One region of the Streptomyces sp. NBC_01808 genome, then DNA from elsewhere that is predicted to be linked to it. Evidence: riboswitches for the same ligand, from Rfam matches in the RefSeq annotation. Region 1 holds a riboswitch; the other holds the start of a gene.

Evidence for each region. A riboswitch is a leader RNA that binds a small molecule or an ion and turns the genes downstream of it on or off. The one in region 1 is predicted to bind cyclic di-AMP.
Region 2: another riboswitch for cyclic di-AMP. It lies ahead of OG946_RS27615 (transglycosylase SLT domain-containing protein); the one in region 1 lies ahead of OG946_RS12745 (transglycosylase family protein).

Annotation. Positions count from the first base shown of each region.
Region 1 covers NZ_CP109072.1:3,000,755-3,005,743, forward strand. Annotated here, with positions in the region: gene OG946_RS12735 (LCP family protein) at 1-49, opposite strand, end outside; gene OG946_RS12740 (UDP-glucose dehydrogenase family protein) at 150-1,490, shown strand; gene OG946_RS12745 (transglycosylase family protein) at 1,576-2,790, opposite strand; cyclic di-AMP (ydaO/yuaA leader) riboswitch at 2,794-2,986, opposite strand; gene OG946_RS12750 (dipeptidase) at 3,218-4,435, opposite strand; gene purE (5-(carboxyamino)imidazole ribonucleotide mutase) at 4,525-4,989, opposite strand, start outside.
Region 2 covers NZ_CP109072.1:6,219,948-6,224,936, reverse strand. Annotated here, with positions in the region: gene glyA (serine hydroxymethyltransferase) at 1-1,181, shown strand, start outside; gene OG946_RS27620 (L-serine ammonia-lyase) at 1,305-2,687, shown strand; cyclic di-AMP (ydaO/yuaA leader) riboswitch at 3,193-3,353, shown strand; gene OG946_RS27615 (transglycosylase SLT domain-containing protein) at 3,357-4,109, shown strand; gene OG946_RS27610 (glycosyl hydrolase) at 4,230-4,989, opposite strand, start outside.

The DNA of each region.
Region 1 (4,989 bases):
CGGGCTCGTCGGTTCCGCTGCCCGCTCCGTCCAGATGCTGCCTCGCCACGGTCCCACTCCTTTTCGTGCACGGTCATGAGTCAGACTCCGCACCCGGGCCCATGGTTGCCCAGGTGGGTGTGTCGGAGCCCGCCGTTATGCTCGGGACCATGACCTTGAAGATCACCGTGATCGGCACCGGCTACCTCGGGGCCACGCACGCCGCCGCGATGGCCGAGCTGGGCTTCGACGTGCTCGGCCTCGACGTGGTCGAGGAAAAGGTCGAGCTGCTGTCCACCGGCAGGGTGCCGATGTACGAGCCGGGCCTGGAAGACCTGCTGCGCACGCACGTCTCCGGGGTCGAGGGCTCGTCCGGCCGGCTGCGTTTCACGACGTCGTACGCGGAGGCGGCGGCCTTCGGCGACGTGCACTTCGTCTGTGTCAACACGCCGCAGAAGCAGGGCGAGTACGGCTGCGACATGAGCTACGTCGACGCCGCGATCGACACCCTGGCGCCCCTCCTCGACCGCCCCTGTCTGGTGGTCGGGAAGTCGACGGTGCCGGTGGGCTCCGCGGCCCGGCTGGCGCGCCGGCTGGCCGAGCTGGCCCCGGCGGGCGAGCAGGCCGAGCTGGCGTGGAACCCGGAGTTCCTGCGCGAGGGCTTCGCCGTCGAGGACACCCTGCGCCCCGACCGTATCGTCGTGGGCGTGGCGAGCGACCGCGCCGAGAAGGTGCTGCGCGAGGTGTACGCCGCGCCGCTGGACTCCGGCACGCCGTTCGTGGTCGCCGACTACCCCACCGCCGAGCTGGTGAAGACGGCCGCCAACTCCTTCCTCGCCACGAAGATCTCGTTCATCAACGCCATGGCCGAAATCTGCGAGGCCGCGGGCGGCGACGTCGTCAAGCTGGCCGAGGCGATCGGCTACGACGACCGGATCGGCAAGAAGTTCCTGCGCGCCGGGATCGGCTTCGGCGGCGGCTGCCTGCCCAAGGACATCCGCGCGTTCATGGCCCGCGCCGGCGAACTCGGCGTCGACCAGGCGCTGACGTTCCTCCGCGAGGTCGACTCGATCAACATGCGCCGCCGCGCCCACATGGTCGAACTCGCCCGCGAAGCCTGTGGCGGGACCTTCCTGGGCCGCCGGATCGCCGTCCTGGGCGCCGCGTTCAAGCCCGACTCCGACGACGTGCGCGACTCCCCCGCGCTCAACGTCGCCGGGCAGATCCACCTCCAGGGCGGCCAGATCACCGTCTACGACCCGAAGGGCATGGACAACGCCCGCCGCGTCTTCCCCACCCTGCGCTACGCCGAGTCGGCGGAGGACGCGCTGCGCGGCGCCGACCTCGTGCTGCACCTCACCGAGTGGCCCGAGTTCCGCGCCCTCGACGCCGGGCAGCTCGCGCACGTCGTCTCCCGGCCGCATCTGATCGACGGCCGGAACACGCTCGACCCGGTGCCGTGGCGCGCCGCGGGCTGGACGTTCCGCGCGATGGGCCGCCCGGCGGCGTAGCGCACGCCGGGGCGGCTCCGGGACGCCGGACACGGCGAACCCCCCGTTCCGCCGGAAACGGGGGGCTGCGCCGTGCGGGGGACCCTCAGATGGAGACGCCGTTGTCGCGCAGGTACGCGACCGGGTCGACGTCCGAACCGTAGTCCGGGCTGGTGCGCACCTCGAAGTGCAGGTGCGGCCCGGTGGAGTTGCCGGTGGAGCCGGAGAGACCGATCTGGTCGCCGGCGCCCACGCTCTGGCCCACGCTCACCGAGGTGGACGACAGGTGGGCGTACTGGCTGTAGCGGCCGTCGTCGTGCTTGATCACGACGGCGATGCCGTACGCGCCGCCGTCGGCGCCGTTGCCGGCCTTGACGACGGTGCCGGAGGTGACGGCCTTGACCGGGGTGCCGGTGCCGGCGGAGAAGTCGACACCGGTGTGGTAACCGCTGGACCACGAGCCGCCCGCGGCCCGGTACGCGGTGGAGAGACCCGCGTCGACCGGGGCGGAGAACCCGCCCGCAGGAGCGGCCTCGGCGGACTGCTCCTCCTGCTGCGGCTCCTCGGCCGCCAGCTTCTCCTCCTGCGCGGAGGACGGCTGGGCCGACGTGGTCTCCGGCTCGTCCAGGGTGACCTCTTCGCCGCCGTCGAACTCGTACTCCTGACCGGGGAAGATCAGGTCCGGGTCGTCGCCGATGACGTCCTTGTTGCCCTCGTAGATCGTCTGCCAACCGCCCGCGATGCCGTGCTTGCGCGCAATGTCCCACAGGGTGTCACCGGAGACGACGGTGTAGTTGCCGGCCTTCTCGTACTTCTTCTCCGGCGCCTTCTCCTGCTTCGGGGCCTCGTCCTTGGCGGCCTGCTCGGCGGGCTGCCCGGACTCGGTCTGCGCCTCGGGCTCGCTCTTCTCGCCACCGCCGGTGGAGAGGTCCGGGGCGGGGCCGCCCTGGGTGAGCCCGGCCTGCACCGAGCAGACCGGCCAGGCGCCGGGGCCCTGCGAGGCGAGGACCTTCTCGGCGATCTCGATCTGCTGCTCCTTGGTGGCCTGGTCGGCGCGCGGCGCGTACTGCGTGCCGCCGTAGCCCTCCCAGGTGCTCTGCACGAACTGCAGGCCGCCGTAGAAGCCGTTGCCGGTGTCGATGCTCCAGTCGCCGCCGCTCTCGCACTGGGCCACGCGGTCCCAGGTGTCGACGGAGGCGGCCTGGGCGTGGCCGCCGGCGATGAGCGGAATGGCGACGCCGGCGCTGCCGGCGGTGACGATGAGGGCCCTGCTGCCCCGGGCTATCCGGCCCAGGCGACGGTGACGTCCGCGTGCGGACATGGACATGCTCCTCTCCGACGCCTGCGAGGTGAGCTGTCGGGTTCGAGCTGGAGATGCCCGGCCATGCGGAGCATGGCTTCACCCCAAGCCTCCCCGCGCTTGCGCGCGGTGCGGCACTTACCTGGGTCCCCCGCTCCTGCCGTGAAAGCTCAAGTGCCTGCCCGTCGCCGCCGACAGGATTCGGCGTTACGGCGACGAGGTACCCGCATCGGTGGCGCGAGCACGGCGAGCACCGTAATCACACAGCCGAAAACAGAACAAGCTGCGAACCGTCATCAAGGCCGTTCCCCACATCACATCGGAATCAGCCCGACAATCGCCCCATCCCGTGCCACTCCTCAATTCCCCCTCTCCGGTGGAGACTTGTCGACACAAGAGGAGTCGGACACATCGCCTCATGACGTGAGAATTCTGTGAGTGACTTATGTCACTCTGCTCGCCCCTGGACCTTCGCGGGGCCGTCGAGCTGTTCGATGGTGGCGATCGACGGGCCGCGCCGAGCGGCCACTTCGCGCGCCGCCGCCTCGGCGTCGCGCAACACCCGCAGCGCGTTGACCCACAGCAGCCTGGCCAGGTCTTCTTCCGACCAACGGCGGTGCAGCAGTTCGGCGACGAGATGCGGATAACCGGCCACGTCGGCGAGGTCCTCCGGCGTGAACGGCGTGCCGTCGAAGTCGCCACCGATACCGATATGGTCGATTCCCGCCACTTCGCGCATATGATCCAGGTGATCCGCCACGGTCGCGGCCGTCACCTGCGGCCGCGGGTGCGCCTCCTCGAACGCACGCCGCACGCGGACCGCTTCGTCGTCCGCGCCGAACGGGTCGAGGCCGCGGGCGGTCATGTGCTCGTCCACCTCCGCGGTCCACGCCACGGCGGCGGGCAGGACGAACTTCGGCACGAACGTGACCATCGCCACGCCGCCGTTGGCGGGGAGCATTTCCAGCACATCATCCGGAATGTTGCGCGGGTGGTCACACACGGCGCGAGCGGATGAATGGGAGAAAACGACCGGCGCCTCGGTGACGCGCAGCGCGTGGCGCATGGTCGAGGGCGCCACGTGGGAGAGGTCGACGAGCATGCCGACCCGGTTCATCTCGCGCACCACCTCCTCACCGAAGGCGGTGAGCCCGCCGTGCCGCGGCTCGTCGGTGGCGGAGTCGGCCCAGTCGGTGTTGTCGTTGTGCGTGAGCGTCATGTAGCGCACGCCGAGCCGGCGGAAGGCGCGGAGGGTGGCGAGCGAGTTGGCGATGGAGTGCCCGCCCTCGGCCCCCATCAGCGAGGCGATCCGCCCGTCGGCCCGCGCCGCCTCCACCTCGTCGGCGGTCACGGCGAGCCGCAGCTCCCCGGGATAGCGGTCCACGAGCCGGCGCACCACGTCGATCTGCTCCAGACACGCGCTCACGGCGGCGTCCCCGGCCAGCTCGGCGCTCACGTACACGGACCAGAACTGCGCCCCCACCCCGCCGGCCCGCAGCCGCGGGAGGTCGGTGTGCAGCCGCGCGCTCTGGTCGACGGCGATGTCGCGCCGGTCGATGTCGTACGTCACCTGCTCGCGCAGGGCCCAGGGAAGGTCGTTGTGCCCGTCGACGACGGGATGCGCCCGCAGCACCTCGCGCGCACGCGCGAGCAGTTCGCCGGTCATAAGGTCGTCCTCCCTGCGCGGATAGCGTGAGACACACGCTATCCGCGCAGGCTGACAGCCGGACGACCGGGCCCTGATCGGACGGTGTGTCAGCCCGCGTGGGTGGTCTTGCGGCGGAGGCGGGTGCCTTTTTCGCGGGCCTGGTGGTTCAGGTCCTCCTGGAACGCCGTCATCCGGGCGCGGAGGTCCTCGTCGTGGGTGGCCAGGATGCGGGTGGCCAGGAGGCCCGCGTTGCGGGCGCCGGCCACGGAGACCGTGGCGACCGGGACGCCCGCGGGCATCTGGACGATGGAGAGCAGGGAGTCCATGCCGTCGAGGTACTTCAGCGGGACCGGGACGCCGATGACCGGGAGGGGGGTGACGGAGGCGAGCATGCCCGGGAGGTGGGCGGCGCCGCCGGCGCCGGCGATGAGGGTGCGCAGGCCGCGGGGCGCGGCCTGCTCGCCGTAGGCGATCATCTCGTGCGGCATCCGGTGTGCGGAGACGACGTCGACCTCGTACGGGACCTCGAACTCGTCCAGGGCCTGCGCCGCCGCCTCCATGACCGGCCAGTC
Region 2 (4,989 bases), 3.2 Mb from region 1:
TCGAAATGATCGCCTCGGAGAACTTCGCCCCGGTCGCCGTGCTGGAGGCGCAGGGCTCGGTCCTCACCAACAAGTACGCCGAGGGCTACCCCGGCCGCCGCTACTACGGCGGCTGCGAGCACGTCGACGTCGCCGAGGAGCTGGCCCGCGAGCGGGTCAAGGCGCTCTTCGGCGCCGAGGCGGCGAACGTCCAGCCGCACTCGGGCGCGTCGGCGAACGCGGCGGCGATGTTCGCGGTGCTCAAGCCCGGCGACACGATCCTGGGCCTGGACCTGGCCCACGGCGGGCACCTGACCCACGGCATGAAGATCAACTTCTCCGGCAAGCTGTACGACGTCGCCGCCTACCACGTCGACGCCGAGACCGGCCAGGTCGACATGGCCGAGGTCGAGCGGCTGGCCAAGGAGCGGCGGCCGAAGCTGATCATCGCGGGCTGGTCGGCGTACCCGCGGCAGCTCGACTTCGCCGGCTTCCGCCGGATCGCCGACGAGGTCGACGCGCTGCTGATGGTCGACATGGCGCACTTCGCCGGTCTGGTCGCGGCGGGCCTGCACCCCAACCCCGTGCCGTACGCGGACATCGTCACCACCACGACGCACAAGACCCTCGGCGGCCCGCGCGGCGGCGTCATCCTCTCCCGCCAGGCCCTCGCCAAGAAGATCAACTCGGCGGTCTTCCCCGGCCAGCAGGGCGGCCCGCTGGAGCACGTGATCGCGGCCAAGGCGGTGTCGTTCAAGATCGCCGCGTCCGGGGAGTTCCGCGAGCGGCAGCAGCGCACGCTGGACGGCGCCCGCATCCTGGCCGAGCGGCTGCTGCGGGACGACGCCCGCGCGGCAGGCGTCTCCGTGCTCTCCGGCGGTACGGACGTCCACCTGGTCCTGGTCGACCTGCGCGCGTCCGAGCTGGACGGCCAGCAGGCCGAGGACCGGCTCCACGACATCGGCATCACCGTCAACCGCAACGCGGTCCCGAACGACCCCCGCCCGCCCATGGTCACCTCCGGCCTGCGCATCGGCTCGCCCGCACTGGCCACCCGCGGCTTCACCGCCGCGGACTTCGAGGAGGTCGCCGACGTCATCGCCGAAGCCCTCAAGCCCGGCTTCGACGAGGGGAAGACGGCCGCACTCGCCGCCCGGGTCACCGCCCTGGCGCAGAAGCACCCGCTGTACCCCGGCCTGTAGCCCGTACGGCCCGGCGGCCCGGCGCTTGGAGGCGGCGGGCGTCCGGGCCCCGGGGCCGTGCGCAACCCGTCACCACCCGCACCACGCACGCGCACGCCCCACGCAAGGACAAGGGAGTCCCAAGTGGCCATCTCCGTCTTCGACCTCTTCTCGATCGGCATCGGCCCGTCGAGCTCGCACACGGTCGGCCCGATGCGGGCGGCCCGGATGTTCGCGCGCCGGCTGAAGAACGAGGGCCTGCTGGCCCACACCGCCGCCGTACGCGCCGAACTCTTCGGCTCCCTGGGCGCCACCGGCCACGGCCACGGCACCCCCAAGGCCGTACTCCTCGGTCTGGAGGGCCACTCGCCGCGCACCGTCGACATCGAGTGGGCCGGGGGCGAGGTGGAGCGCATCCGCGGCACCGGGCGGCTGCACCTGCTGGGCGCCGAGATAGGGCGCGACCACGAGATCCCCTTCGACGCCTCCGCCGACCTCGTCCTGCACCGCCGCCGCTCGCTGCCGTACCACGCGAACGGCATGACGCTGGCCGCGTACGACGCGGACGGCGGGACGCTGCTGGAGAAGACGTACTACTCGGTGGGCGGCGGCTTCGTCGTCGACGAGGAGGCGGTCGGCGAGGACCGGATCAAGCTCGACGACACCGTGCTGAAGCACCCGTTCCGTACCGCGGACGAGATGCTGCGCCGCACCCGCGAGACGGGCCTGTCGCTCTCCTCGCTGATGCTGGAGAACGAGCGCGCCTGGCGCACGGAGGCGGAGATCCGCGCCGGGCTGCTGGAGATCTGGCGGGTCATGCGCGAGTGCGTCGCCCGCGGCACCAGCCGCGAGGGCATCCTCCCCGGCGGGCTGAAGGTCCGCCGCCGCGCCGCAGGCGAGGCCCGCCAGCTCCGCGCGGCGGGCGACCCGGCGGCGCACGCGATGGAGTGGGTCACCCTCTACGCGATGGCGGTCAACGAGGAGAACGCCGCCGGCGGCCGCGTCGTCACCGCCCCCACCAACGGCGCGGCGGGCATCATCCCCGCGGTGCTCCACTACGCGGCGGACTTCGTCCCCGGCGCGGACGACGACACCGCGGTCCGCTTCCTCCTCGCGGCGGGCGCGATCGGCATGCTCTTCAAGGAGAACGCCTCCATCTCCGGCGCGGAGGTCGGCTGCCAGGGCGAGGTGGGCTCCGCCTGCTCCATGGCCGCCGGCGGCCTCGCCGAGATCCTCGGCGGCACCCCGGAGCAGGTGGAGAACGCCGCGGAGATCGGCATCGAACACAACCTGGGCCTGACCTGCGACCCGATCGGCGGCCTGGTCCAGATCCCGTGCATCGAACGCAACGGCATGGCGGCGGTCAAGGCCATCACGGCGGCCCGCATGGCACTGCGCGGCGACGGCCAGCACTTCGTCTCCCTCGACAAGGCCATCAAGACGATGAAGGAGACGGGCGCGGACATGAAGGTCAAGTACAAGGAGACGGCCCGCGGCGGTCTCGCGGTCAACGTGGTGGAGTGCTGAGGGAGTTGGCGAGGGCTTTCCGCCCGCACACTCCAACTGCTCACCCTCCGCCCGCAATTCAGCGGCGACTCCGAAAGGGTCATTTCCTTTGGCCAGTTGTCGCCCCGCTGCCCCCGCAGGCGAGCCGGGTTCCCGCTACGGATTCGTGAATTCCGGCCGCGCATACGCGGCATCGAACGACCAAGAACAAACGGACTTGTCGGATATTCCCTGACGGGCAATACGCCCTATTTGAAGCATTCGCCCCCGATTGCCCCGCGCTCCTGACCGATTGGCCCGCTCCGTCCGGTGACGCGAATCACGTTCGGCCGCGGGCGGCGTCGGTGGGAATTCACAGTTTCCTTGTTCCGAAAGCGAGTTGCCGCCCTCTCCGCTTTCCGCTGCGGCACTCACCCGGTCCCGGAGCCGCTCTCGTATTGGCCGAACGAGTTCCGCAGCTTGTCCGGACCGGAAAGACATGCTTAAGTCTCCGCCAGCCGGGTGGACGCCGAATCCTGCCGCCATCCGGAAACCGTTCCCTAATGACACACGGCAGGAGCGGGGGACCCATAGGTAAGTCGCCGGTCCGGATTCCGGAACGGCTTGGGGTGAAGTCGCACCGTCGTGCGGCCGGGCATCTCCAGCCCGAACCCGACAGCTCACCTCGTAGGCGCAGGAGGAGAAAGACCCATGCCCGCAAGAGGTAAGCATCGCCGTCCCAAGCTGCGTCTGATCAGCCGCGGCATCACTTTCGCCGGCGTCAGCGGCGTCGCGATCGCCGCCCCGCTGATCGGCGCGTCCTCGGCATCCGCGGCCGGCTCCGTCCCCGCGTCCGCCCCCCAGAGCGGCGTACGCGCCGAGGCCCCCGCCGCGGCGACCACCGGCGCGGCAGCGGCCACGTATGCCGTGGTCGCCGGAGATTCCCTGGCGAAGATTGCCGACAGGGAAGGCGTACGCGGCGGCTGGAAGAAGCTGTACGAAGACAACCGCGAGGCCGTCGGCGACAACCCGCACTTCATCCTCCCCGGCCTTGAACTCGCGCTCGGCGGCAAGGCCGACACGAGCGACTCGAAGGAATCCGAGTCGGGCCTGAAGACCGCCAGCGCGTCCGTCACGAGCTACCCGGACAACCTCGACGGCTGGATCCGGGAGTCGCTCGACATCATGGCCGAGCACGGCATCCCCGGGACCTACGACGGTATCTACCGCAACATCATGCGGGAGTCCGGGGGCGACCCGCAGGCCATCAACAACTGGGATATCAACGCCGTGAACGGCACGCCCTCCAAGGGCCTGCTCCAGGTCATCGCTCCCACCTTCGAGGCCTACCACGTACCCGGCACCTCGACCGACAGCTACGACCCGGTCGCCAACATCACCGCCGCGTGCAACTACGCGGCCGACCGGTACGGGTCGATCGACAACGTCTACGGGCCGTACTGACACAACCGGAGAGCGCCGGTGTCCTCACCGGCGCTCTCCGCGGCCTGCGGCCCGCCCCGCCGAACGAGGACCGGCAGCGGACCCGCCAGGCCGGGGAGCGCCTCGTGCGCCGACCTGGGTTCAGCGGGTCCTGGCCGGGGGGTGGGAGCGCCAGTCGCCCAGTTCGTCGAGCGTGATGACGTAGTCGTCCTCGTACACCTTCCTGAGGAACGGCAGCGGGTTGTGCTCGCCGTCGTCGATGAACTCGCCGCTCCAGGTGGTGAACCAGCTCCAGTCCGCCTCGTAGGTCCGCAGCAGGTCCGGGTCGGGGATGGAGCCCGTCTCGGTCATGGCGACGAGCTTCTTGTCGCCGACGAGGTCGACCAGCTTGTCGTACGTACCGCTGGCCGGTCCGTGGTCGCCGATCGGGGGGTAGGTGTCGGCGCTGATGACGTCGACGACGTCGTCGCCGGGATACCAGGCCGGGTCGACGGAGTTCCACACCCAGATGAGGTTGTGCAGCCCGTGGTGGCCGGTCATGCGCTCGTACATCAGCCGCCACAGCTCCTTGGCCGGCCCGGGGCCCTTGGCGCCCCACCAGAACCAGCCGCCCTCGGCCTCGTGCAGCGGGCGCCACAGCACCGGGACGCCCGCGTCCTGCAGCCGCTTCAGCTCTGCCGCGATGGCGTCGATGTCGCGCAGCAGCAGTGCGTACTCCTCGGACTGCGGGTCGGCGAGCGCCGCGGCCACGTCGAAGGTCGTCGCGTCGGTGTAGAAACCGCGCCACCACTCCTTGCCGGGTTCGTCGATGAGGCCGGCGGGGGCGTTCCAGTGCCAGACGAACGTGGTGATGCCGCCGCGTTCGTCCCAGGCGAGGGCGTTCTCGACCTCGGTGGAGGTG